Regions from separate parts of the Bradyrhizobium sp. USDA 4451 genome, predicted to be linked through region 3. Evidence: predicted binding sites of a transcription regulator. Region 3 holds the regulator's gene; each other region holds the start of a gene.

What was found. Region 3 encodes PhoB, which activates phosphate uptake and scavenging genes when phosphate is short. Its sites were predicted from a motif close to TGTCATNNANCTGTCAT; they were not measured.
Region 1: a site for PhoB is predicted at 4,296-4,312, ahead of ACVMB0_RS24405 (RNA degradosome polyphosphate kinase). Genes of this name have one in related genera too.
Region 2: a site for PhoB is predicted at 2,130-2,146, ahead of ACVMB0_RS23490 (acetoacetate decarboxylase). Genes of this name have one in related genera too.

Annotation. Positions count from the first base shown of each region.
Region 1 covers NZ_JBTRCH010000001.1:5,317,841-5,325,801, reverse strand. Annotated here, with positions in the region: gene rnd (ribonuclease D) at 1-419, shown strand, start outside; gene ACVMB0_RS24430 (cold-shock protein) at 775-978, shown strand; gene purN (phosphoribosylglycinamide formyltransferase) at 1,068-1,718, opposite strand; gene purM (phosphoribosylformylglycinamidine cyclo-ligase) at 1,715-2,788, opposite strand; gene ACVMB0_RS24415 (CDP-alcohol phosphatidyltransferase family protein) at 2,949-3,491, shown strand; partial or broken gene ACVMB0_RS24410 (P-loop NTPase family protein) at 3,576-4,254, shown strand; gene ACVMB0_RS24405 (RNA degradosome polyphosphate kinase) at 4,386-6,590, shown strand; gene ppx (exopolyphosphatase) at 6,603-7,961, shown strand, end outside.
Region 2 covers NZ_JBTRCH010000001.1:5,133,174-5,141,134, forward strand. Annotated here, with positions in the region: gene ACVMB0_RS23480 (acyl-CoA carboxylase subunit beta) at 1-805, shown strand, start outside; gene ACVMB0_RS23485 (patatin-like phospholipase family protein) at 925-2,088, opposite strand; gene ACVMB0_RS23490 (acetoacetate decarboxylase) at 2,374-3,159, shown strand; gene ACVMB0_RS23495 (MFS transporter) at 3,217-4,521, opposite strand; gene ACVMB0_RS23500 (acetyl-CoA C-acyltransferase) at 4,763-5,959, opposite strand; gene ACVMB0_RS23505 (MFS transporter) at 6,415-7,674, shown strand; gene ACVMB0_RS23510 (FdhF/YdeP family oxidoreductase) at 7,786-7,961, opposite strand, start outside.
Region 3 covers NZ_JBTRCH010000001.1:2,606,251-2,614,211, forward strand. Annotated here, with positions in the region: gene pstA (phosphate ABC transporter permease PstA) at 1-810, shown strand, start outside; gene pstB (phosphate ABC transporter ATP-binding protein PstB) at 807-1,625, shown strand; gene phoU (phosphate signaling complex protein PhoU) at 1,646-2,362, shown strand; gene phoB (phosphate regulon transcriptional regulator PhoB) at 2,491-3,201, shown strand; gene ACVMB0_RS12055 (GcrA family cell cycle regulator) at 3,479-3,991, opposite strand; gene ACVMB0_RS12060 (acetylornithine transaminase) at 4,491-5,693, shown strand; gene argF (ornithine carbamoyltransferase) at 5,693-6,619, shown strand; gene ACVMB0_RS12070 (IS4 family transposase) at 6,721-7,803, shown strand.

The sequences.
Region 1 (7,961 bases), 2.7 Mb from region 3:
ATATCGCCACCCATGCGCCGACCTCGCTGGACAAGCTCGGCAATCTGCGTTCGCTGCCGAAAGGCTTCGAGCGCTCGAAATGGGGCGCGGACATCATCGCCGCGGTGCAGCGCGGGCTGGCGCGTGATCACGCGACGCTGCCCAAGCTGGAAAAGCCGCGCAACAATTCCAATGGTGCCGCGACCGTCGAGCTGCTGAAGGTGCTGCTGCGCATGACCTCGGAGCGCCACGGCGTCGCCAGCAAGGTGATCGCCACCGTCGACGATCTCGAACAGATCGCCGCCAGCGACCAGGCTGAGGTCGCCGCCCTGCACGGCTGGCGGCGCGAATTGTTCGGCGAGGCGGCGCTCAAGCTCAAGCACGGCCAGCTCGCGCTGGCGATCGACAAGGGCCGCGTGGTGCGGGTCGATCGGGGCTAGCGCAAACGCGCGATGCGCGCCAGGTTCCATCGGCACGCGGCCGGCGACCGAACGCTCCGCGGCGGCTTTCGACCGGCACAGGCGGAGGTTGCGTCACACGAAACCACCGCGCTTGCTAAGCCGCAAATTTCGTGTTGCAATCCCTTCACAATCGGATCGCGGCCGTTCGACTGTGCGTTTCACGACGTTGCTGTCCAAAGCTTCGACGTACAAGGCTTCGAGAGGCGAAACTTCGGACTTGAAGACTTTGGATCTGAAGACCCGGGAACTGAGCAGACGGCGGCAAGCCCGCTTGTGGCGTGGCACGTGGAAAACGTGGCCGCGTCTTTTTTATGTCTAAACTGGGAGAGAGACGATGCCGAAGGGTACCGTCAAATGGTTCAACCCGACCAAAGGCTACGGGTTCATCAAGCCGGCCGTCGGCGACAAGGACGTGTTCGTCCACATCTCGGCGGTCGAACGCGCAGGGCTGAGCACACTCAACGAGAACCAGACCGTCGAGTACGAACTGGTGGAGAACCGCGGCAAGGCGTCGGCAGAGAACCTCAAGGTTCACTGACACCCGCTGCTGGCGGAATTCATCCTGATGCTTCCCCCGGCCGCATCACCCGGGGGATTCGTCCCGAGGATTTCTCGTGCCACCGCGCGCTAAGGCGCCGGCGCAATCAGCGTGCTGTCCGTTGCGGCGCTGCCCTGGGTCTTGCAGACGTCGCCTTCGAGCCTGAGCCGGCCCGAAGCCAGCAGCCGCAGCGCCGCCGGATAGATGCGATGCTCGATGGTGATCACGCGCGCGGCGAGCGTCTCCGGCGTGTCGTCGTCGGCCACGGTGACCGCGCCCTGCATCACGATCGGCCCGGCGTCGGTCTCCGGGATCACGAAATGCACCGTCGCACCCGACAGCTTGACCCCTGCGCGCAGCGCCTGGCCGTGCGGATCGAGGCCGGGAAAACACGGCAGCAGCGACGGATGGATGTTGAGCATCCGGCCATACCAGTGCCGCACGAAATCGGCGGTGAACAGCCGCATGAAACCGCCGAGGCAGATCAGCTCGACCTGGCTGTCGTCGAGCGCTTTTTGCAGCACCGCCTCGAAGCCGGCGCGGTCCTTGCCGAACGGCTTGCTCTCGATGACGACGGTCGGAATGCCGCTGGCGGCCGCCTTTTCAAGCCCGGGCGCATCGGCGCGGTTGGAGATCACGGCCACGATCTCGGCCGGAAAATCCGCGGCCTTGGCGGCCTCGATCAGCGCGGCCATGTTGGAGCCGCGGCCGGAGATCAGGATGGCTGTGCGGCGCTTCATCTGGAGAGATCGAGATGACCGTTATAGACCACGCGATGCTCGTCCTTCGCCTCGATCACTTCGCCCAGCAGCGTCACGGTCTCGCCGCCGGCGGTGAAGGCTTCGGTCACCGCATCGACTGCATCCCGCCTGACGATCGCGATCATGCCGATGCCACAGTTGAAGGTGCGCAGCAGCTCGAGCTCGGCGATGCCGCCCTGCTCGGCCAGCCATTTGAACACCGGCAGCACCGGCAGCCGCGCCAGATCGATGCCGACGCCGAGATGTTTCGGCAGCACGCGCGGGATGTTGTCGGTGAAGCCGCCGCCGGTGATGTGGGCGAGCCCCTTCACCGCACCGGTTTCGCGGATCGCGCGCAGGCAGGACTTCACATAGAGCCTGGTCGGCGTCAGCAGTGCCGCGCCGAGCGTCATGACCGGCGCGAACGGCGCCGGCGCGTCATAGGCCACGCCGGACAGCTCGACGAGCTTGCGCACCAGCGAATAGCCGTTGGAGTGCACGCCCGAGGACGCCAGCCCGATCACGGCGTCGCCGGCGGCGATATCCCCGGTCGGCAGCAAGGTGTTGCGCTCGGCCGCGCCGACCGCAAAGCCGCCGAGGTCGTAATCGCCATCCTTGTAGAGGCCGGGCATCTCGGCGGTCTCGCCGCCGATCAGCGCGCAGCCGGATTCGCGGCAGCCCTCGGCGATGCCGGCGACGATCTGCGCGGTGGCCTCCGGATGCAGCTTGCCGCAGGCGAAATAGTCGAGGAAGAACAGCGGTTCCGCGCCCTGCACGACGAGGTCGTTGACCGACATCGCGACCAGGTCGATGCCGATGCCGCTATGGATACCAGTCTCGATCGCGATCTTCAGCTTGGTGCCGACGCCATCGGTCGCGGCCACCAGGACCGGATCCTTGAAGCCCGCCGCCTTGAGGTCGAACAGCCCGCCGAATCCGCCGATCTCGGCGTCCGCGCCGGGCCGTGCGGTGGCCCGCACCATCGGCTTGATCAGATCGACCAGACGATTGCCGGCGTCGATATCGACACCCGAATCCGCGTAAGTGAGCCCGTTTTTGCGCTCGGTCATGCCCAATTCCAGATGATCAGGGGCTGGTTACGAGGAATTCCGCCCCCGCGCAATGGCTCGCGGCATTGCCGCCGCGATACTATGTAGATAACACCCGGCCGCCGCACAAAAGAGCCGGATATCGAGTAAAATCAGGCTTCTAGCCGGGAAGCGATCCAAGTTGAGCATTCCGAACATCATTACCCTCGGCCGCATCATCCTGGTGCCGGTGATCGTCTGGGCCATCGTGTCGAGCCAGATGGAGATCGCATTCGCGATCTTCGTGATCGCCGGCGTGTCGGACGCGGTCGACGGTTTCCTCGCCAAGCGCTTCAACATGACGAGCGAGCTCGGCGCCCTGCTCGACCCGCTCGCCGACAAGGCGCTGTTGGTGTCGATCTATGTCGCGCTCGGAATCTGGGGCGCGGTGCCGCGCTGGATCGTGATTCTGGTGGTGTCGCGCGACATCATGATCGTCTCCGCCGTGATTGTGTCATGGTTGTTCGACAAGCCCGTCGAGATGAAGCCGCTGATGGTGTCGAAGCTGAACACGGCGGCGCAGGTCGCGTTTGCAGCCCTGGTGCTGGCCTCGCTCGGCTTTCGCTTCGAGCCGCATCCCTACGACCTGATCCTGATGGGCCTGGTCACGATCTTTACTTTGGGTTCGGTGTCCCTCTATCTCGTGGAGTGGGTCCGGCACATGAGCACGATCGAGGCCCGGTAGGACAAGCGGAAGCCGGTTTTCCCGCGACAGGCGCAAAGCGCTGGCGCAGAGATCTTGCTAGAATGAAGTGGTTTGGAGACTTGCGTGGCCGGTAGCGTTCAACCTCGTCAATTGGCCTTGGCCCTGCCGCACGAGGAGAAACTGACCCGCGACGATTTCCTGGAGGGCCCCGCCAATGAGGCGGCGCTGGCGCTGATCGACGGCTGGCCCGACTGGCCGAACCGGATCATGCTGCTGGTCGGCCCCGACGGCTCCGGCAAAAGCCACCTCGCCGCGATCTGGGCCGAGAGCGCCGGCGCCCGCGGCGACCGCGGCTCATGCGCTGACCGCCGACACGGTGCCGACGGCGCTTGCGACCGGCGCGCTGGTGGTCGAGGATTTGAGGCCGTCGGATTTCGACGAGCGCGCGATGTTTCACCTGCTCAATCTCGCGCGGCAGGACGATGCCTACCTGCTGATCACGGCCCGCATCCCGCCATCGGCATTCGAGATCGAGCTGCGCGATCTGCGGTCGCGGCTTCGCGCGGTGCCGACGGTGACGCTGCTGCCGCCCGACGACCAGCTGTTCCGCGGCCTGATCGTCAAGTTCTGCGCCGACCGCCAGATGAGCGTGGACGAGCCGCTGGTCAGCTATCTCTGCAACCGGATCGAGCGCTCCTACGTTGCCGTCCGCCAGGCGGTCGAACTGCTCGACACCGAGGCGCTGCGGCTCGGCCGACCGGTCACGCGGGCGCTGGCGGCGGAGCTGTTGCGCGACGCCTGAGCGGCGCTGTGGCTTGACGGCGCGGGGCAGCGGAACATCAATGTCATCGAAACGTCATCGCAATATCACATGGTCTCTGCGGCCCTCGGCTAGACCGCTCCGGCCCCTGCCCCGAACTGGACCAGCACTTGATGGACTCGGCACAAGCAACTGAAATCAAAGAGAAAGAGGCGGAACTCCCGCCCGCCCCGGCGATCGCGACCAGCCCCGAGCGATTCATCAATCGGGAGCTCTCCTGGCTGCATTTCAACCGCCGGGTGCTCGAGGAATCGGTCAATCTCGGCCATCCCGTGCTGGAACGGGTCCGCTTCCTGTCGATTTCGGCGAATAACCTCGACGAGTTCTTCATGGTCCGTGTCGCCGGCATCAAGGCGCAGGTTCGCGAAGGCATCACCGAGCGCAGCCCGGACGGCCTGCTGCCGGCCGAGCAGCTTGTGATGATCAACAAGACGGTGTCGCAGCTCGCCTCAGACCAGCAGGCGATCTGGAGCGACCTGCGCGACATCCTGGCCAAGGTCGGCATCCAGCTGGTCGACGGGCGCGACGTCACCAAGTCCGAGCGCAGCTGGATCGAGGATCACTTCCTCCACAGCATCTTCCCGCTGCTGACCCCGCTCGCGATCGACCCGGCGCACCCGTTCCCGTTCATCCCGAATCTCGGCTTCACGGTGGCGCTGCAATTGTCGCGGATCTCCGACGGCAAGGCGATGAACGCGCTGATCCGCATGCCCGGCAAGATCGACCGCTTCATCCGCATCCCCTCCACCAAGGAAGGCGCGCCGGCGCGGCTGATCACGCTCGAGCAGGCCACCGGTCTGTTCATCGGCCGCCTGTTCCCCGGCTACACCGTCAAGGGCCAGGGCGCATTCCGCATCATCAGGGACTCCGAACTCGAAATCGAGGAAGAGGCCGAAGACCTCGTTCGCCTGTTCGAGACCGCGCTCAAGCGCCGCCGCCGCGGATCGGTGATCCGGCTCGAGATCGAGGCCACGATGCCGGAAGAGCTGCGCATCTTCGTGCAGCACGCCTTGTCGGCCGCGGACGATGAAGTGATCCTGGTCGACGGCGTGCTGGCGATGAACGAGCTGTCGCAGCTCACCCGCCTCAATCGCCCCGACCTCGAATTCCCGCCCTATGTGCCGCGTCATCCCGAGCGGGTGCGCGACCATGGCGGCGATATTTTCGCCGCGATCCGGCAGAAGGACCTCGTGGTCCACCATCCCTACGAATCCTTCGACGTCGTCGTCCAGTTCCTGCAACAGGCGGCGCGCGATCCCGACGTCGTCGCGATCAAGCAGACGCTGTATCGCACCTCGAACAACTCGCCGATCGTGCGCGCGCTGGCGGAGGCCGCCGAGGCCGGCAAGTCGGTGACCGCCTTGATCGAGCTCAAGGCGCGGTTCGACGAGGAAGCCAATATCCGCTGGGCGCGCGACCTCGAACGCGCCGGCGTGCAGGTGGTGTACGGCTTCATCGAGCTGAAAACGCACGCCAAGCTGTCGATGGTGGTGCGCCGCGAGGGCGGCAATCTCACCACCTATGTGCACACCGGCACCGGCAACTATCATCCGGTCACCGCGCGCATCTACACCGACCTCTCCTACTTCACCTCGGATCCGATCATCGGCCGCGACGTCGCGCGGGTGTTCAACTACATCACCGGCTATGCCGAGCCGAGCGACATCGAGAAGATGGCGGTGTCGCCGCTGACGCTGCGCAAGCGGATCATCGAGCACATCCATGGCGAGATCTCCCACGTCAAGCACGGCCGTGCGGGCGCGGTGTGGATGAAGATGAATGCGCTGGTCGACCCCGACATCATCGACGCGCTGTACGAGGCCTCCAAGGCCGGCGTATCGGTCGAGCTCGTGGTGCGCGGCATCTGCTGCCTGCGCCCCGGCCTGCCCGGCTTGTCGGAGAACATCCGCGTCAAATCGGTGATCGGCCGGTTCCTGGAACACGGCCGAATCTATTGCTTCGGCATGGGGCAAGGCCTGCCGAGCACAAAAGCTGCTGTGTATATCTCGTCCGCCGACATGATGCCGCGGAACCTCGACCGCCGCGTCGAGGTTCTCTGTCCGCTGCAAAATCCCACGGTGCATCAGCAGGTTCTCGAACAGATCATGGTCGCGAACCTGAAGGACACCGAGCAGAGCTGGCAATTGTTGCCGGATGGTTCGTCTACGCGTATGAAGGCCGCGAAAGGCGAAGAGCCTTTCAATCTGCATGACTACTTCATGACAAATCCGAGTCTGTCCGGCCGTGGTAAGTCTCTCAAGGAATCTTCACCGCGCCGTCTCACGCGTCGCAACGAACGTCAGCAGCCATCGTCCTAAGGGGGCCTACCGGTGAAGCGGCCGCGGAAGCGCGCTTCCAGCGTCGCTGTGATCGATATCGGCTCGAACTCGGTTCGTCTCGTGGTTTACGAGGCGATGGCGCGCAGCCTTATCACCATCTTCAACGAGAAGGCGCTGTGCGGCCTCGGACGCGAGGTGCAGAGCACCGGCCTGCTCGCGACCGATGCCGTCAACAAGGCGCTGACCGCGCTGCGGCGCTTCCGCGCGTTGTGCAGGATCCAGCAGGTCGGCCGCGTCTACGCGATCGCGACTGCGGCCTGCCGCGACGCCAAGAATGGTCCGGACTTCATCGCCCAGGCCGAGCGGATCTGCGGCGCCAAGATCGAGATCCTCACCGGCCCGCGTGAAGCGAAGCTGTCCGCGCTCGGCGTCGTCTCGGGCATCCACAATCCGAACGGCATCGTCGGCGATCTCGGCGGCGGCTCGCTCGAACTGATCGACGTCAAGGGCAGCCGCGTGCGCAGCGGCGTCACGCTGCCGCTCGGCAGCCTCGCGCTGCAGGATCTCTCGAACAAGTCGCTCAAGCGCGCCGAACGCATCGTCAAGAACGAGCTGCTCGGCGTCGCCCAGCTCAAGACCGGCCGCGGCCGCACCTTCTACGCGGTCGGCGGCACCTGGCGCGCGCTGGCCCGCATCCACATCATCCAGAGCGGCTACCCGCTCAAGGTGATGCACGGCTATTCGATCCCGGCCGCCGACGCGCTCGATTTCGCGCAGCGGCTGCGGCGGCTTGCGGCCACCAACATGCTGGCCAATATCGAATCGATCGCCGATGCGCGGCGGCCGCTATTGGCCTATGCCGCGCTCGTGCTCGAATACATCATCCGCGTGGCGCAGCCGAAGACGATCGTGTTCTCGACCTTCGGCGTGCGCGAAGGCCTGCTCTACGAGATGCTGCCGCCGGCCGAGCGCGCCAAGGATGGGCTGGTCTGCGCCGCGCAGAACCTCAACGAATTGCTGTCGCGCTCGGCGCGCCACGCCCAGGAGCTGACGGCGTGGACCGACCGGCTGGTGCGCGTGGTCCGGCTGCGCGAGACCGAGGAGGACCGCAGGCTGCGTCACGTCGCCTGCCTGCTCTCCGACATCGGCTGGCGCGTGCATCCGGATCATCGCGGCGAGGAAACCCTCAGCTTGATCATGAACGGCAATTTCGGCTCGATCACGCATCAGGGCCGTGCCTTCGTCGCGCTGTCGGTGTTCTATCGCTACGCCGGGCTCAGCGAGGAGAACGAACCGCCGCCGCAGATCCGCGCGCTGGTGACACCGGCGATGGACGAGCGCGCGCGCGTGCTCGGCGCCGCCTTTCGCGTCGCGCATCTGATCACGGCCGCGCGCACCGGCGTGCTGCCG
Region 2 (7,961 bases), 2.5 Mb from region 3:
TCTGCCGTCGTCGGTCTACGATGTGCCGCCGACCATTCCCTGCACCGACGATCCCGAACGCGCCGAAGAATCGCTTCTGAAGGCGGTGCCGCGCAATCGCCGGCAGGTCTACAAGATGCGGCCGATCATCGAGGCCGTCGTCGACAAGGGCTCGTTCTTCGAGGTCGCCGCCAATTTCGGCCGGCCGGTCATCACGGGCCTTGCGCGGATCGAGGGCCGGGCGGTGCTGCTGCTCGCCAGCGATCCCTTCCATTATGGCGGCTCGTGGACCGCGGATGCCTGCCAGAAGGTGGTGCGCTGGGTCGACTTCGCCGAGACCTTCCATCTGCCGGTGGTCTACCTGATGGACTGCCCGGGCTTCATGATCGGGCTCGAGGCCGAGAAATCGGCGACCATCCGCCACGGCGTGCGGGCGATGGCGGCCGTCAACCAGAGCACGGTGCCCTGGTGCACGATCATCATCCGCAACGCCTTCGGCGTCGCCGGCGTGGTGCATCAGCCGGCCAACCGCTTCTCGATGCGCTACGCCTGGCCGTCGGCCTATTGGGGCTCGCTGCCGCTCGAGGGCGGCATCGAGGCGGCCTATCGCGCCGAGATCGACGCGGCCGCCGATCCCGCCGCCAAGCTGCGCGAGATCGAGGACCGCCTCAACAAGCTGCGCTCGCCGTTCCGCTCGGCCGAGAAGTTCTGGGTCGAGGAGGTGATCGACCCGCGCAGGACGCGCTCGCTGCTCTGCGAGTTCGCGCGCCTCGCGGAGCCGATCCGCACCGCCGGGCCGCCGCGCAACATGTCGACGCGGCCGTAGGCCGATTTCCCAATCGTCATTGCGAGCGCAGCGAAGCAATCCATTCGTCGACACGCGTTGACGGATGGATTGCTTCGTCGCTTCGCTTCTCGCAATGACGGAGGATGGACGGCGCGCCGCTATTCCGCTTCCCGATGCACGTCGTGGATCACGATGCCCATGCCGTTCTCGGGCATCTTGATCCAGTCGCGGCGCTTCAGCGAGCGCTTGGTGTCCTCGTGGCCGCTCGCCCAGTGCTCGCGCATCGAGGTGCCGGAGAATTCGTGGTCCTTGGCGTCGCCCTCATAGGCTTTCTGCTGGTAGATCAGCTGCAGCAGCGTGATCCCCGGCAGCCGGCTGTTCGCCTTCTTGAGCTGGCGCTCCTCTTCCGACAGATGATCGTCGGGGATCTTCCCGAGCGCATTGTGCAGGGCGGTGCGCAGATTGTAGGTCTTGCGATAGACGTCGGTGTTGTAGCGGGTGCGCGACGAATACATGATGTCCTTGTGCCGGGCCATCACGTCCTGGATGTCGCGCGGCAGCGCGCCGCGCGCCGAGAACAGGTCGACCTGGAACACCAGCGAATTCATGTTGTCTTCCTGGTCGAGCAGATGCTGCAGCGGCGTGTTGGAAACGATGCCGCCGTCCCAGAAATGATCGGTGCCGACCTTCACCATCGGCAGCGCCGGCGGCAGCGCGCCGCTCGCCATGATGTGCTCGGGGATGATCTCGTCATGGGCATTGTCGAAATAGATGAAGTTGCCGGAGAGCACGTTCACGGCGCCGACCGCGAAGCGCATCTTCTTGGAATTGATCCGGTCGAAATCGACCAGCTCCAACAGTGACTCACGCAGCGGCGTGGTGTCGTAATAGCTGGTGGCGGTGCGCGCGCCGGCCGGGCTGAGCCACGGATTGGTCTGATGCGGGGTGAAGAAGCCGGGCTGCCCCAGCGTCGTCGTCAGCCATGAGCTGGTGAAGTTGCGCGCCTTGCGGAAGATGTCGCCGTCCGGCGTGTAGTGCCAGATCTTGCGGCTGGTGATGCGATCCCAGAAGGTGTGCAGCCGCTCCAGCCGCCTCGAAGGCGGATTGCCGGCGATGATCGCCGAGTTGATCGCGCCGATCGAGACGCCGCAGACCCAGTCGGGCTCGATGTTGGATTCATGCAGCGCCTGGTAGACGCCGGCCTGATAGGCCCCGAGCGCGCCGCCGCCCTGCAGGACCAGGGCGACGCGATCGCATCCCTCGGGACGCCAGCCGGGCGTGGCGTGCTCGATATCGTCAGGATGAGGGGTGCGCGCGTCCATCTCAGACACTCCAAAATTTTCGGCGAGGATTCAGGGTGCCGATGACGCCGTGATGACAATTGCGGCGCCCGCGCGTGGCGCCTCCGGCATGGCTTGCCTGCATGGTTAGCATTGGCCTCCCGCAGCGTAACGCAGGTCACGCAGGCGTCACCGAGATTACGCAGCAGCCGTAACCGAGGTCACGCAGGCGTAACCGAGGTCATGCACCTGACGGAAATCCCTCACATCGCTGTCAATCTCGGCCGCTAGCGTCCGCGCAAACGTTGCCAACAGGGGGTTATTGCGATGCGCAGGGAAGATCTGTTCAAGCTTCCGTCGATGCCGGCCGCCGGTCCGAGCTATCCCGCCGGTCCGTACCGCTTCATCGATCGCGAATTCCTGGTCATCACCTATGAAACCGGGCCGGAGCTGGTCCGCGCCGCACTGCCTGAGCCGCTGGAGCCGGTCGAGCAGGCCATCGTGCACTACGAGTGGATCAAGATGCCCGACAGCTCCGGCTTCGGCAGCTACACCGAGTCCGGTCTCGTGATCCCCGCGCGACTGCACGGCGAGGACGTCAACTTCGTCTGCCAGATGTATCTCGACGATGATCCGCCGATCGCCGCCGGCCGCGAGATCTGGGGCTTTCCGAAGAAGTACGCCCACCCCAAGCTCGAGATCGTCAAGGACACGCTGACCGGCACGCTGGAATACGCCGGCCAGCTCGTCGCGATGGGCACGATGGGCTACAAGCACGAGAGCATGGCGGGCAATGGCGACGCCACCCGCGCCACGCTGTCGAAGACGCAAGTCAATCTGAAGATGATCCCCGGCGTCGACGGTCATCTCGAGATCTGCCAGCTGGTGGCGATCAACCTCACCGACATCAACGTCAAGGGCTCGTGGATCGGACCGGGCCGGCTGCATCTGGTGCCGCATGTCAATGCGCCGGTCGCGGACTTCCCGGTCAAGCGCGTCGTCGGTGCGCATCATTACATCGCCGACCTGACGCTGCCGTTCGGCCGCGTCGTGCACGATTACAACAAGGAAGCCGCCGAGGCGGCGACGCCGACCGGCCTTGCGGCGGAGTAGGGCTAGCACCGACATGGACGCTGGCCTGGCCTGGCCTGGCCGTGGCGGGCGGCGGCCTCAGGCCGTTGCCGGCTTCGGCTCAGCCACCGGCTTCGGTTGCGGTCGCGCGATCGCGAGCGTGATCAGCGCAGCGAAGACACACAGCGCGCCGGCGATGAAGAACGCCGGCAGATAGCTCTGATAGATCGTGCGCGACAGGCCGGCGCCGAATGCGGCCGCGCCGGCGCCGAGCTGATGGCCGGCAAAGATCCAGCCGAACACCAGATTGGCGCGCTCGGCGCCGAAGCGCTGCGCGGTGAGGCGCACCGTCGGCGGCACGGTCGCGATCCAGTCGAGGCCGTAGAACATCGCAAACAGCGACAACCCGTAGAAGGTGAAGTCGGAGTACGGCAGATACAGCAGCGACAGGCCGCGCAACCCGTAATACCAGAACAACAGATAGCGGTTGTCGTAGCGATCCGACAGCCAGCCCGAGATGATGGTGCCGAAGAAATCGAAGATGCCCATCGCAGCGAGCAGGCTCGCGGCCTGCACTTGCGGGATGCCGAAGTCGAGGCACATCGGGATCAGATGGACCTGGACCAGGCCGTTGGTCGAGGCGCCGCAGACGAAGAAGGTTGCGAACAGGATCCAGAACACCGACGATTTCGAGGAGTCGCGCAGCGTGCCGAGCGCGGCCGCCATGATCGGCGCATTGGCGGGCGGCGGCGCAGGAACGGGCGCGGTGCCCGCATCGCCGAACGGGTGCAGGCCGACGTCGCTCGGCCGGTCGCGCATCAGCATCAGCACGGCAAAGGCGGCGATGCCGAGCATGACGCAGACGAATCCGAGTGCGACGCGCCAGCCATAACGCTCGGTGATCGCAGCGAGCAGCGGCAGGAAGGCGAGCTGGCCCGTCGCAACGCTCGCGGTGAGCATGCCGATCACGAGGCCGCGTCGTGCCACGAACCAGCGGGTGGCAATGGTCGCGCCGAGCACCAGCGCAGTCATGCCGGTGCCGATCCCGATCACGACGCCCCACAGCGCGATCAGCTGCCAGACCTGCGTCATCGCGAGCGACGCGACAAGGCCTGACACCACGATCAGTTGCGCCGCCAGCGTCACGTTGCGCAGCCCGTAGCGGTTCATCAGCGCCGCGGCGAACGGCGCCATCAGCCCGAACAGGATGAAGCGGATCGATAGCGCCGAGGAGATCTCGGCGGTGGACCAGCCGAATTCCTGCTGCAGGGGAACGATGAAGACGCCGGGCGCGCCGACCGTGCCGGCGGAGATTAGTGCGGCCAGGAAGGTGACGGCAACCATCACCCAGCCGTAATGGATGTTGCGGCGGGCGAGGGCGGAAGCAAGCCAGTTCGAGATCATAGGGTTCCGGATCAATTGCGGTGAAAGCTTTGCATGACGCACAATATGGCACGGGCTAGCCATGTCTAAAATGACATAGTTCCCTCGTTTTCGGACTAAGGGCGCGGAGCTACCGTGTCATGAGCGCCTTGTCCCGAGTTTCGTCATCACGAGGAGCGAAGCGACGAAGCAATCCATGCTTCAGCGTATGCTGAGCAATGGATTGCTTCGCTTTGCTCGCAATGACGTGGACGCTGTTCGGTCAGTGCGTCACCCGCTCGATCGCGATGGCGGTGGCTTCGCCGCCGCCGATGCACAACGCGGCGACGCCGCGCTTCAGATTCTGCGCTTCCAGCGCGTGCAGCAGCGTCACGATCAGCCGCGCGCCGGTGGCGCCGATGGGATGGCCGAGCGCGCAGGCGCCGCCGTTGATGTTGAGCCGGTCACGCGGAATTCCGAGGTCGCGCTGCGCCGCCATCGCGACCACCGCGAACGCCTCGTTGATCTCGAACAAATCGACATCGCCGACGTTCCAGCCGACCTTGTCGAGCAGTTTTCGGATCGCCGGGATCGGCGCGGTGGTGAACCATTGCGGCTCCTGGCTGTGGGTGGCATGGCCCTTGATCTCGGCCAGCACCGGCAGTCCGTCGCGATCGGCCAGCGAGCGCTTCGCCAGGATCAGCGCCGCGGCGCCGTCGGCGTTGGCCGAGGAGGCGGCCGGCGTGATGGTGCCGCTTGCGCGGAACGCCGGCTTCAGGCCGGGGATCTTGGCCGGATCGACCTTCAGCGGATGCTCGTCATTGGCGACGATGCGGGGACCCGCCTTCTCGGCGAGCGTGATCGGCGCGATCTCGGCCTTGAAGGCACCGCTCTCGACCGCCTTGCGGGCGCGGCTCAGCGTCTCCATCGCGAACGCATCCTGGTCGGCGCGGGTGAATTGATAGGCCTCCGCGGTGGCCTCGCCGAAATCGCCCATCGAGCGGCCGGTCTCGTAGGCGTCCTCGAGGCCGTCCATCATCATGTGGTCGATGATGCGGTCGTGCCCGGCGCGATAGCCGCCGCGCGCCTTCTGCAACAGATACGGCGCGTTGCTCATGCTCTCCATGCCGCCTGACAGCACGATCTCGGCCGAGCCGGCCGTGATGATGTCGTGGGCCAGCATGGTCGCCTTCATGCCGGAGCCGCAGACCTTGTTCACGGTGGTGGCGCCGGTCGCATCCGGCAGCCCGGCGCCGCGCGCAGCCTGGCGGGCGGGGGCCTGGCCCTGGCCGGCGGGCAGCACATTGCCCATGAACACCTCGTCGATCCGCTCGGGCGCCAGCTTGGCGCGCTCCAGCGCCGCGCCGATCACATGCGCGCCGAGCTTGTGCGCCGCGAGCGGCGCGAGCTCGCCCATGAAGCGGCCGAGCGGGGTGCGGGCGGCGGAGAGGATGACGACGGGATCGGTGCTGGTTGCCATGGCGGGATTTCCTTCAATGCCGGCGATTTTTGATTGAATTACATACATCATATGATGCGATGCAAAAAATGCAACTGCGGCTCTCATGACAAAATGTCGTATTCGGATGAGTTGGGAGCGGTGCGCAGTCCACCTCAATCGTGCTGTCGTCCCGGCGAAGGCCGGGCCCATAGCCACCGCATTTCATTGTGGACGAGATTGTGGCCCGGCGTCGCGCAGCAATTGCCATTTGGGGTAATGGTGGCGGCGTTGGGCGAAGTCGGAGGTGGGCAGTGCAGCACGCTGCTGCCGATCCCGCCGCGCATGGCCGCATGCGGCGGCTTCGATTGACACCGACTCCGTCGGCGCTAGGCTGCCGGAACAGCAATATTTCCCAATAGAATCAAGATCTGGAATCGAGACCCCAGAAGAACCAAGAAAAGGGCAGGACACGCCGTGACACGCGTCATCGCGTCGTGAGCGGGACCACGCGGACTTCCGCGCTCGCGCCATTCCGCATCCGCAGCTATCGCTTCCAATGGCCGTCCGACCTGCTCACCTCGTGGGCGTTCGAGGTCGAGACGCTGGTGCTCGGCTGGTACGTCATGGTCGAGACCGGCTCGGTGCTGCTCCTGACGGTGCTCGCCTCGTTGCAATATGTCGGCACGCTGGTAGCCCCCGTTGTCGGCATGATCGGCGACCGCATGGGGCATCGCGATCTGCTCGCCGTGATGCGCTTTGCCTATACCGTGCTGGCCGGGACCCTCATGACGCTGGCGCTGACAGGGCATCTGGCGCCTTTGAACGTCATGATCATCGTCGCGATCATGGGCCTGATCCGCCCGTCGGACCTCGGCGTGCGCGGCGCGTTGCTCGCCGATATCATGCCGCCGGAGCAATTGGTCGGCGCCATCAGCCTGGCGCGCACCACGCAGGACTCGGCGCGGATCGCGGGAGCGCTGACCGGCGCCGGATTGTTCGCGGCGCTCGGCATCGGCTATGTCTATGTCGGGATCGCCAGCTTCTATTTCGTCGCTGCCATCCTGATGCTCTGCATGAGTCGTCCGAAGTCGCACGGCACCGTGGACCATGCGGCGATCGACCTGCCGGGATCGAAACTGCTGCGCGATCTCAAGGAGGGCATCGTCTATGCCTGGAGCGGCCCGGGCATGCGCGCCGCGCTCTGCGTCGCCTTCCTCGCCAATCTCACCGCGTTTCCGCTGACCAACGGTCTGCTGCCTTACGTCGCGCGCGACATCTTCCACACCGACCAGACCGGGCTCGGCTATCTCTCGGCGAGCTTTGCGGTGGGATCGCTGATCGGCTCGATCACGCTCAGCATGGCCGGCGGCGTGCGCATCGCGCGGCTTCTGATCGGCGCGACGCTCGCCTGGTACGCGATGCTGCTGGTGTTCGTCGAACTCCGGACCATGCCGGTGGCGATGGCCTGTCTGCTGCTGGCCGGCATCGCGCAGAGCATGTCGATGATCTCGGCCGCCGTGATGCTGATGCGCAATGCCAGCGCGCATCTGCGCGGCCGGGTGATGGGCGTGCGGATGATGGTGATCTACGGCCTGCCGCTCGGCCTGCTCGCGGCCGGCAGCCTGATCGACCTGATCGGCTACACCGCGACCGGCACGCTGCTCGCCGCCGCCGGCTTCGTCGCGATGCTCGCGATCGCGCTGCACTGGCGGGCCGATTTGTGGCCGGTGCATGCGCCGGCGAATGCAAGGTGAGACCGTCGTAGCCCGGATGGAGCGCAGCGCAATCCGGGAAGCCGTATCCGCGGATGACGGCCCCCGGATTTCGCTTGCGCTCCATCCGGGCTACGAAGGCCGCTGCGCACTCTACGCCGCCTGGGCCGCTCGCCGAATATGCACCGGCACCGACTTGTACGACGGCGTGCCGCTTTCCTTGTCCTGATAGTCGAGCGGCACCAGGCCGTTGGCTTCGGGATAATAGGCGGCGACCGAGCCGCGGGCGATGTCGTAGGCGATCGCGGTCAAGGTGAGGCGGCGCGGTT
Region 3 (7,961 bases):
ATCATCATCCGCACGCTCTGCGTCGGTGCGGCGCTGTTCGGCGTCACCTGGCTGGCGCTGATCCTGATCACGCTGCTCTACAACGGCCTTGCCGGCCTCAGCGTGCAGCTGTTCACCCAGAACACGCCGCCGCCGGGCTCGACCGATGGCGGTCTGCTCAACGCCATCGTCGGCTCGGTCATCATGACCGTAATCGGCGTCGGCATCGGCGCGCCGCTCGGCCTGTTCGCCGGCACCTACCTTGCCGAATACGGCAAGCACGACAAGCTCACCTCGGTGATCCGCTTCATCAACGACATCCTGCTCAGCGCGCCGTCGATCATCATCGGGCTGTTCATCTATGGTGCGGTGGTGGTGCCGATGCGCGGCTTCTCGGCGATCGCAGGCAGCCTTGCGCTCGCCGTGATCGTGATCCCGGTCGTGCTGCGCACCACCGAGGACATGCTGCTGCTGGTGCCCAATCCGTTGCGCGAGGCGGCCTCCGCGCTCGGCCTGCCGCGTTCGCTGGTGATCAAGCGGATCGCTTATCGTGCTGCGCGTAGCGGCTTGATCACCGGCGTGCTGCTGGCGACCGCGCGTGTCGCCGGCGAGACCGCGCCGCTGCTATTCACCGCGCTGTCGAACCAGTTCTTCAGCTGGGATTTGACCAAGACGATGGCCAACCTGCCGGTGACCATCAACAACTTCGTGCAGAGCCCCTACGCCTACTGGAAGGAACTGGCGTGGAGCGGCGCACTGCTCATCACCTTCACCGTGCTCGCGTTGAATATCGGCGCGCGTATCCTTGGTGCCGAAAGGACCGCAAAATGACCGAGCTTTCCGTCTCCACGACTGTCGCGGGCCACGTTCCCCAGGTGCCGCTTCCGGACGCGCCGCCGAAAGTCACGGTGCGTAACCTCAATTTCTATTACGGCGAGCACCACGCGCTGAAGAACATCAACCTGACGCTCGGCACCAACCGCGTCACGGCGTTCATCGGACCGTCGGGCTGCGGCAAGTCGACCCTGCTGCGCATCTTCAACCGGATGTACGACCTTTATCCGGGCCAGCGCGCGGTCGGCCAGCTGATGCTGGACCAGACCAACATCCTCGATCCCAAGCTCGACCTCAATCTGCTCCGCGCGCGGGTCGGCATGGTGTTCCAGAAGCCGACGCCGTTCCCGATGACGATCTACGAGAACATCGCCTTCGGCATCCGCCTCTACGAGAAGATCTCGAAGTCCGAGATGGACGACCGGGTCGAGAAGGCGCTGCGCGGCGGCGCGCTGTGGAACGAGGTCAAGGACAAGCTGAACGCCTCCGGCCTGTCGCTGTCCGGCGGCCAGCAGCAGCGGCTGTGCATCGCGCGCACCGTGGCGGTGCGTCCCGAGGTGATCCTGTTCGACGAGCCGTGCTCGGCGCTCGATCCGATCTCCACCGCCAAGGTCGAGGAGCTGATCCAGGAACTCTCCGAGGATTACACGATCGCGATCGTCACCCACAACATGCAGCAGGCGGCGCGCGTCTCCGACAAGACCGCCTTCATGTATCTCGGCGAGCTGATCGAGTTCGACGACACCAACAAGATCTTCACCTCGCCGAGCGATCGACGCACCCAGGACTACATCACCGGCCGGTTCGGCTGACCGGGCTGAGGAGACAGATGATGGCTTCTGAACACACCGCCAAGGCATTCGACAGCGACCTGCAGGAGTTGACCCGCCTGGTCGCCGAGATGGGCGGCCTCGTCGAGCGGATGATCACCGAGTCGGTCGACGCGCTGATCCGGCGCGACGTCGCGCTCGGCAAGCGCGTGGTCGCCGCCGACATCGAGATCGACAATCTGCAGCGCGTCATCGAAGAGCGCGCGGTGCTGACGATCGCGCGCCGCCAGCCGATGGCGATCGATCTGCGCGAGATCGTCAGCGCGATGCGCGTCGCCACCGACCTCGAGCGGATCGGCGACCTGGCCAAGAACATGGGCAAGCGCGTCGCGGCGCTGGAGAGCGATTTCCAGCCGCTGAAGCTGATCCGCGGCCTGGAGCACATGACCGACCTCGTGCTGTCGCAGGTCAAGTCGGTGCTCGACGCCTATGCCGCGCACGATCTGCCGGCGGCGATGAACGTCTGGAAGGGCGACGAGGAGGTCGACGCGATCTGCACCTCGCTGTTCCGCGAGCTGCTCACCTACATGATGGAAGACCCCCGCAACATCTCGTTCTGCATCCATCTGATGTTCTGCGCCAAGAACATCGAGCGGATCGGCGATCACGCCACCAACATCGCCGAGACCGTGTTCTACATGATCGAAGGCCAGCAGATCACCGACAAGCGCCCGAAGGGCGACATGACCAATTTTGCCACCACTGTGCCGGGTAACTAGGACATCATCCGCACGCGCGGAACCGGATTGTCTTCGACAAGTCGTTTCCGCGGGGATTATGCTCAAGAAGCTAAGCGTTTCGGTTTGCGTCTGGGCAACAGATCACCACAGAGAAAGAACTTAGACCGATGAGCGCACGCATTCTGGTAGTCGAAGACGAGGAAGCGCTAACGACGCTGTTGCGCTACAACCTCGATGCGGAAGGCTACGATGTCGAAACGGTGGGGCGCGGCGACGATGCCGATACCCGCCTCAAGGAGCGCGTTCCCGACCTCGTGGTCCTCGACTGGATGCTGCCGGGCCTGTCCGGCATCGAGCTGTGCCGCCGCCTGCGGGCGCGGCCCGAGACCAAGCAGCTTCCGATCATCATGCTGACCGCGCGCGGCGAGGAGAGCGAGCGGGTGCGCGGTCTGGCCACCGGCGCCGACGATTACATCGTCAAGCCGTTCTCGGTGCCGGAGCTCCTGGCGCGGGTGAAGGGCCTGCTGCGCCGCGCGAGCCCGGAGCGGCTCGCCACCGTCCTGACCTATGGCGACATCGAGCTCGACCGCGAGAAGCGCCGCGTCGCGCGCTCCGGCCGCCCAATCGATCTCGGGCCGACCGAGTATCGGCTGCTCGAATTCTTCCTCGAGCATCCCGGCCGCGTGTTCAGCCGCGAGCAGCTGCTCGACAGCGTCTGGGGCCGCGACATCTACATCGATGAGCGCACCGTCGACGTCCATATCGGCCGCCTGCGCAAGCTGCTCAATCCGGGCCGCGAGCAGGATCCGATCCGCACCGTGCGCGGCGCCGGCTACGCGCTCGACGACCGCTTCGCGAAAGCCGAGCCGCAGCCGTAAGTCGCCTTTCCGGCGAGAGCCGTCATCGTCATCGTCATTGCGAGCGGAGCGAAGCAATCCATCGCGCCACGAGCGGCGGCTCGTTATCGCGTGAGGTGAGCACACTGTCCGGCTCCCTCCCTCCTTGCGGGGGAGGGTGGGGAGGGGCGCGTGTGCTCACCTTACGTCGCGCAGTGCGCTTGACCTGGGCTATGTGCCCTTGATGTTCATTCGCTCACAAAAAATCCCCGCTTGTGCGGGGATTTGTTTTTCAGGTCTTCCGTAGTTTTCCCGAGGGCTACTTGATCTGCGGCTTCGCCGACGGCCGGCGGCGATCGGCGGCGGGCTGGTAGGCGACGCGGGAATGATGCGCGCAATAGGGCAGGCCGGCGAGCGCCTTGCCGCCGCAGAAGAAGAATTCCGGGCTCGAGGGATCGCCGACCGGCCAGTGACAGGTGGCCTCGTTGAGTTCGAGCAGCGACAGCCGCTGGCTCATCGGCACCACGTTGTCGAACGAGATCGGATCGGGCTCCATCTCGACCTCGAAGGCGTGCGCGAGCGCGGTGTTGCCGCGCGAGACCGGGCGCGCCACTCGCATCATGTGCTGGGCGGGGCGCGCCTTGCGCTGCCGCGGCGCCGCCGTGGAGGGTGCCTTGGCGCGGCCGGAGAGGCCGAGCCGGTGCACTTTGCCGATCACGGCGTTTCGCGTCACATTGCCAAGTTCCGCTGCGATCTGGCTGGCCGAAAGGCCAGACTCCCAGAGCTTCTTCAGCTGCTCGACGCGATCGTCGGACCAGGTCAATACCGTCATCGCATTCTTCCTTTCGCATGGCGCCGGCCAGTCATTGGAGCGGCGCTGCGAGCCAAATCTGGACAAATATCCCTGCGGCCAGAATCCCTTAGCCCTCGCCGGGCGCGGTGTTGCGCCCGAACGTTTACGCGAGACACAAAGGCTACTTAGAGGGTCCAGTACTGCCGCACGAGATGTCGTACCCGACAGGCCAAACGCTACAATATGGCGTGACTCTGGCGCAAGAGTCCGCGGCCGTGCGTCCACATGTTCCGACAAAGTTAAGCATTGCTGTGAGGCTTTTCCACCGCACCGGAATGCTCCGGATTGCGCTCGTTCGGCAGCGCAGGAAGCCCGGCAAAAGGACCGGCTCCTGGCGATTGACACGGACCCGCCGCAGCATAGAATGTTGCCCACGTGCCGCCCGCAAAGGCGGCCGTTTTGTTTTCCGAAGCTGGCCGTTGCTGCGCTGGCGTCAAGGCGCGCGGCAATTGTCGGCTTCAAACCGGCAGTGAACGCCATGACCAACGCCTCGTCGCATCTGCTTCCCGTCTTCGCCAGGGTCGATCTCGGCTTCGAGCGCGGTGAGGGCGCCTGGCTGATCGCAACCAACGGCGACCGCTATCTCGATTTCACCTCGGGCGTCGCCGTCAACGCGCTCGGGCATGCGCATCCGCATCTGGTGAAGGCGCTGCAGGAACAGGCGACCAGGCTCTGGCACATGTCGAACCTGTTCAAGAGCCCGGACGGCGAGGTGCTCGCCGCGCGGCTGTGCGAGCAGAGCTTCGCCGACTTCGTGTTCTTCTGCAATTCCGGCGCGGAGGCGATGGAGGGCGTGATCAAGCTGGTCCGCCACTATCACTTCTCCAAGGGCCATGGCGAGCGCTACCGCATCATCACCTTCGAAGGCGCCTTCCATGGCCGCACGCTGGGCACGCTGGCCGCGACCGGCGCGGCGAAATATCTCGAAGGCTTTGGCCCGCCGATGGACGGCTTCGACCAGGTGCCGCATGGCGACATCGAGGCGGTGAAGAAGGCGATCGGCCCGCACACCGCCGGCATCCTGATCGAACCGGTGCAGGGCGAGGGCGGGGTGCGCTCGGCGCCGCAGGCGTTCTTCAAGGCGCTGCGTGCGCTGTGCGACGAACATGGCCTGCTGCTGGCGTTCGACGAGGTGCAGACCGGCATGGGCCGTACCGGCGATTTGTTTGCCTACAAGCGCACCGGCGTCACGCCGGACGTGATGTCGCTCGCGAAGGCGCTCGGCGGCGGCTTCCCGATCGGCGCGGTGCTGGCGACCGCGAAAGCGGCCGAAGGCATGGCGCCGGGCTCGCACGGCTCGACCTTTGGCGGCAATCCGCTGGCGGTCGCCGCCGCCAATGCCGTGCTCGACGTCATGCTGAAGCCCGGCTTCTTCGAGCACGTGCAGAAGATGTCGCTGCTGCTCAAGCAGAAGCTCGCCTCGGTCGTCGACCGCTATCCCGGCGTGCTGTCGGAAGTGCGCGGCGAGGGCCTGTTGATCGGCGTCAAGGCCGTGGTGCCGTCGGGCGACCTGATCGCCGCATTGCGCAACGAGAAGCTGCTCACCGTCGGCGCCGGCGACAATGTGGTCCGGTTCCTGGCGCCCCTGATCGTGACCGAAGCCGAGATCGATCAGTCGATCGTCTCGCTCGAGCGTGCCTGCGCGACATTGTCGGCAGCGCAGCCGAGGAAGGCTGGATGATGAGCAAGCCGGTCCGTCACTTCCTCGACATCAACGAGCTGCCGCTCGCCGAGCTGCGCAACATGCTGTCCGCCGGCGCCGCCATGAAGGCGAAGCTGAAGGCGCATGAGAAGGGCAAGAAGCCGCTCGAGGGCAAGACGCTGGCGATGATCTTCGAGCGCCCGTCGACCCGCACCAGGGTGTCGTTCGACGTCGGGATGCGCCAGCTCGGCGGCGAATCCATCATGCTGACCGGCGCCGAGATGCAGCTTGGCCGCGGCGAGACCATCGCCGACACCGCGCGCGTGCTGTCGCGCTATGTCGATGCGATCATGATCCGCATCCTCAACCATGACGCGCTGCTCGAGCTCGCCGCCCACGCCACTGTTCCCGTCATCAACGGCCTGACCCGGCGTTCGCATCCCTGCCAGGTGATGGCGGATCTCATGACCTATGAGGAGAACCGCGGCTCGATCGAGGGCAAGACGGTGGCCTGGACCGGCGACGACAACAACGTGCTGGCGTCCTGGGCGCATGCCGCCGAGCGGTTCAAGTTCCAGCTCAATGTCGCGACCCCACCGGAGCTGTCGCCGAAGAAGCCGATGCGCGACTGGATCAAGGCGACCAATGCCCCGATCATGCTCGGCACCGATCCGGAAGCCGCCGTCCGCGGCGCCGACTGCGTCGTCACCGACACCTGGGTGTCGATGGGCGACAAGGAGGGCGAGCACCGCCACAACGTGCTGCGCCCCTATCAGGTCAACGCCAAGCTGATGTCGCTCGCCAAGCCCGATGCCCTGTTCATGCACTGCCTGCCCGCGCATCGCGGCGAGGAGGTCACCGACGAGGTGATCGACGGCCCGCAATCCGTGGTGTTCGACGAGGCGGAAAACCGCCTGCATGCGCAGAAGGGCATCCTGGCCTGGTGCTTTAACGAAGTCGCGTAACCACTAACGCCGTCGTCCCGGCGAAGGCCCATCGGCGTTAAAATAGGCTTGTGTGGCGGAATCGTTTGTGATTCCAGCATGGAATGACACACGAATCGCTGGTGAATGGCGACTGGGCGGGCGTCGTGACCCGGCTCGGTGGGGCAGAAGCACTCAATCGCACGGCACGTGAGACGAAGGCTTTCGTGCGTCCGCGCGAGATTAGGAGTGCGGTGGATTTGCTGCGGCTGATCCTGGCTTATTGTTTGAGTGAGCGGGGACTTCGCTCGACGGCGGCATGGGCGACATCGGTCGGCCTTGTCGACATTTCCTGCGTGGCGTTGCTGTATCGTTTGCGTCAGTGCGGAGATTGGCTGGCGCTGCTGGTGGGTCAGGCGCTTGCTGCCGCTGCCCCGAAGGCAAGCCGAGGTCGCTTGATCCGGATCATCGATGCTACCACGGTGCCGAAGAAAGCGCTGGATGCCAGGAAGAAGAACGAGGTGTGGCGCATTCACAGCGCGTTCGATCTTCCGCAGGAACGATTTGGCCACTTCGAACTGACCGATCAGCAAGAAGGCGAGACGCTCGACCGGATCCCGGTGGTTGCGGGCGAAATCCGTCTTGCCGATCGGGCCTATTTGCAGCCGGAACGCATGGCACGGCTGATCGAGGCCGGCGCAGACTTCGTCATTCGGGCTGGTTGGAAGAGCGCGCGCTGGCTCGATTGCAAAGGCTGTGCGCTGGACCTCATGGCTGAGCTGCGCAAGGCGGCGGAACGAGGCCTCATCGATTGTCCGATTTGGATCAAACCCAAGCACGGCGCGCCGCTCGCCGTGCGTCTGGTCGCCATCAAGAAGCCGCAACAGGCTGCTGCCGAGGCACGACGCAAGGCGCACCGGACCGCACAGAAGGGAGGCCATCAGCTCTCCAAGCAAACGCTTGAGGCCGCCGATTGGGTCATCCTGGTCACCTCACTTGCTCCGGATGACTTCACCGCGGATGATGTTCTCGCCCTCTATCGCCTGCGCTGGCGGATCGAACTGGGCTTCAAGCGACTGAAGAGCCTGATCGGCCTGAAGGGGCCGCCGGGAACTGACGAACGAACGGCCCGACCTCACATCCTCGCTCATCTGCTGGTTATTCTCTTGCTCGAGCCGCTTGTCGACGAACTCGAGGACTCTCCCCGCTTGGCGGACGCCGCCTGACCCGCCCCGGCGCGTGGCGCTTGCTCCGCCAACTCGTCGCCTCACTCCTGCAGGCGATCATTCCGCAGCCGACAATGGCTCGCCTTCGCCGATCTCTCTCCACTCTTCGCCGACACCTCCGCGAGCCCCCGAGGAAAAAGCGCCGCTATCAAACCATG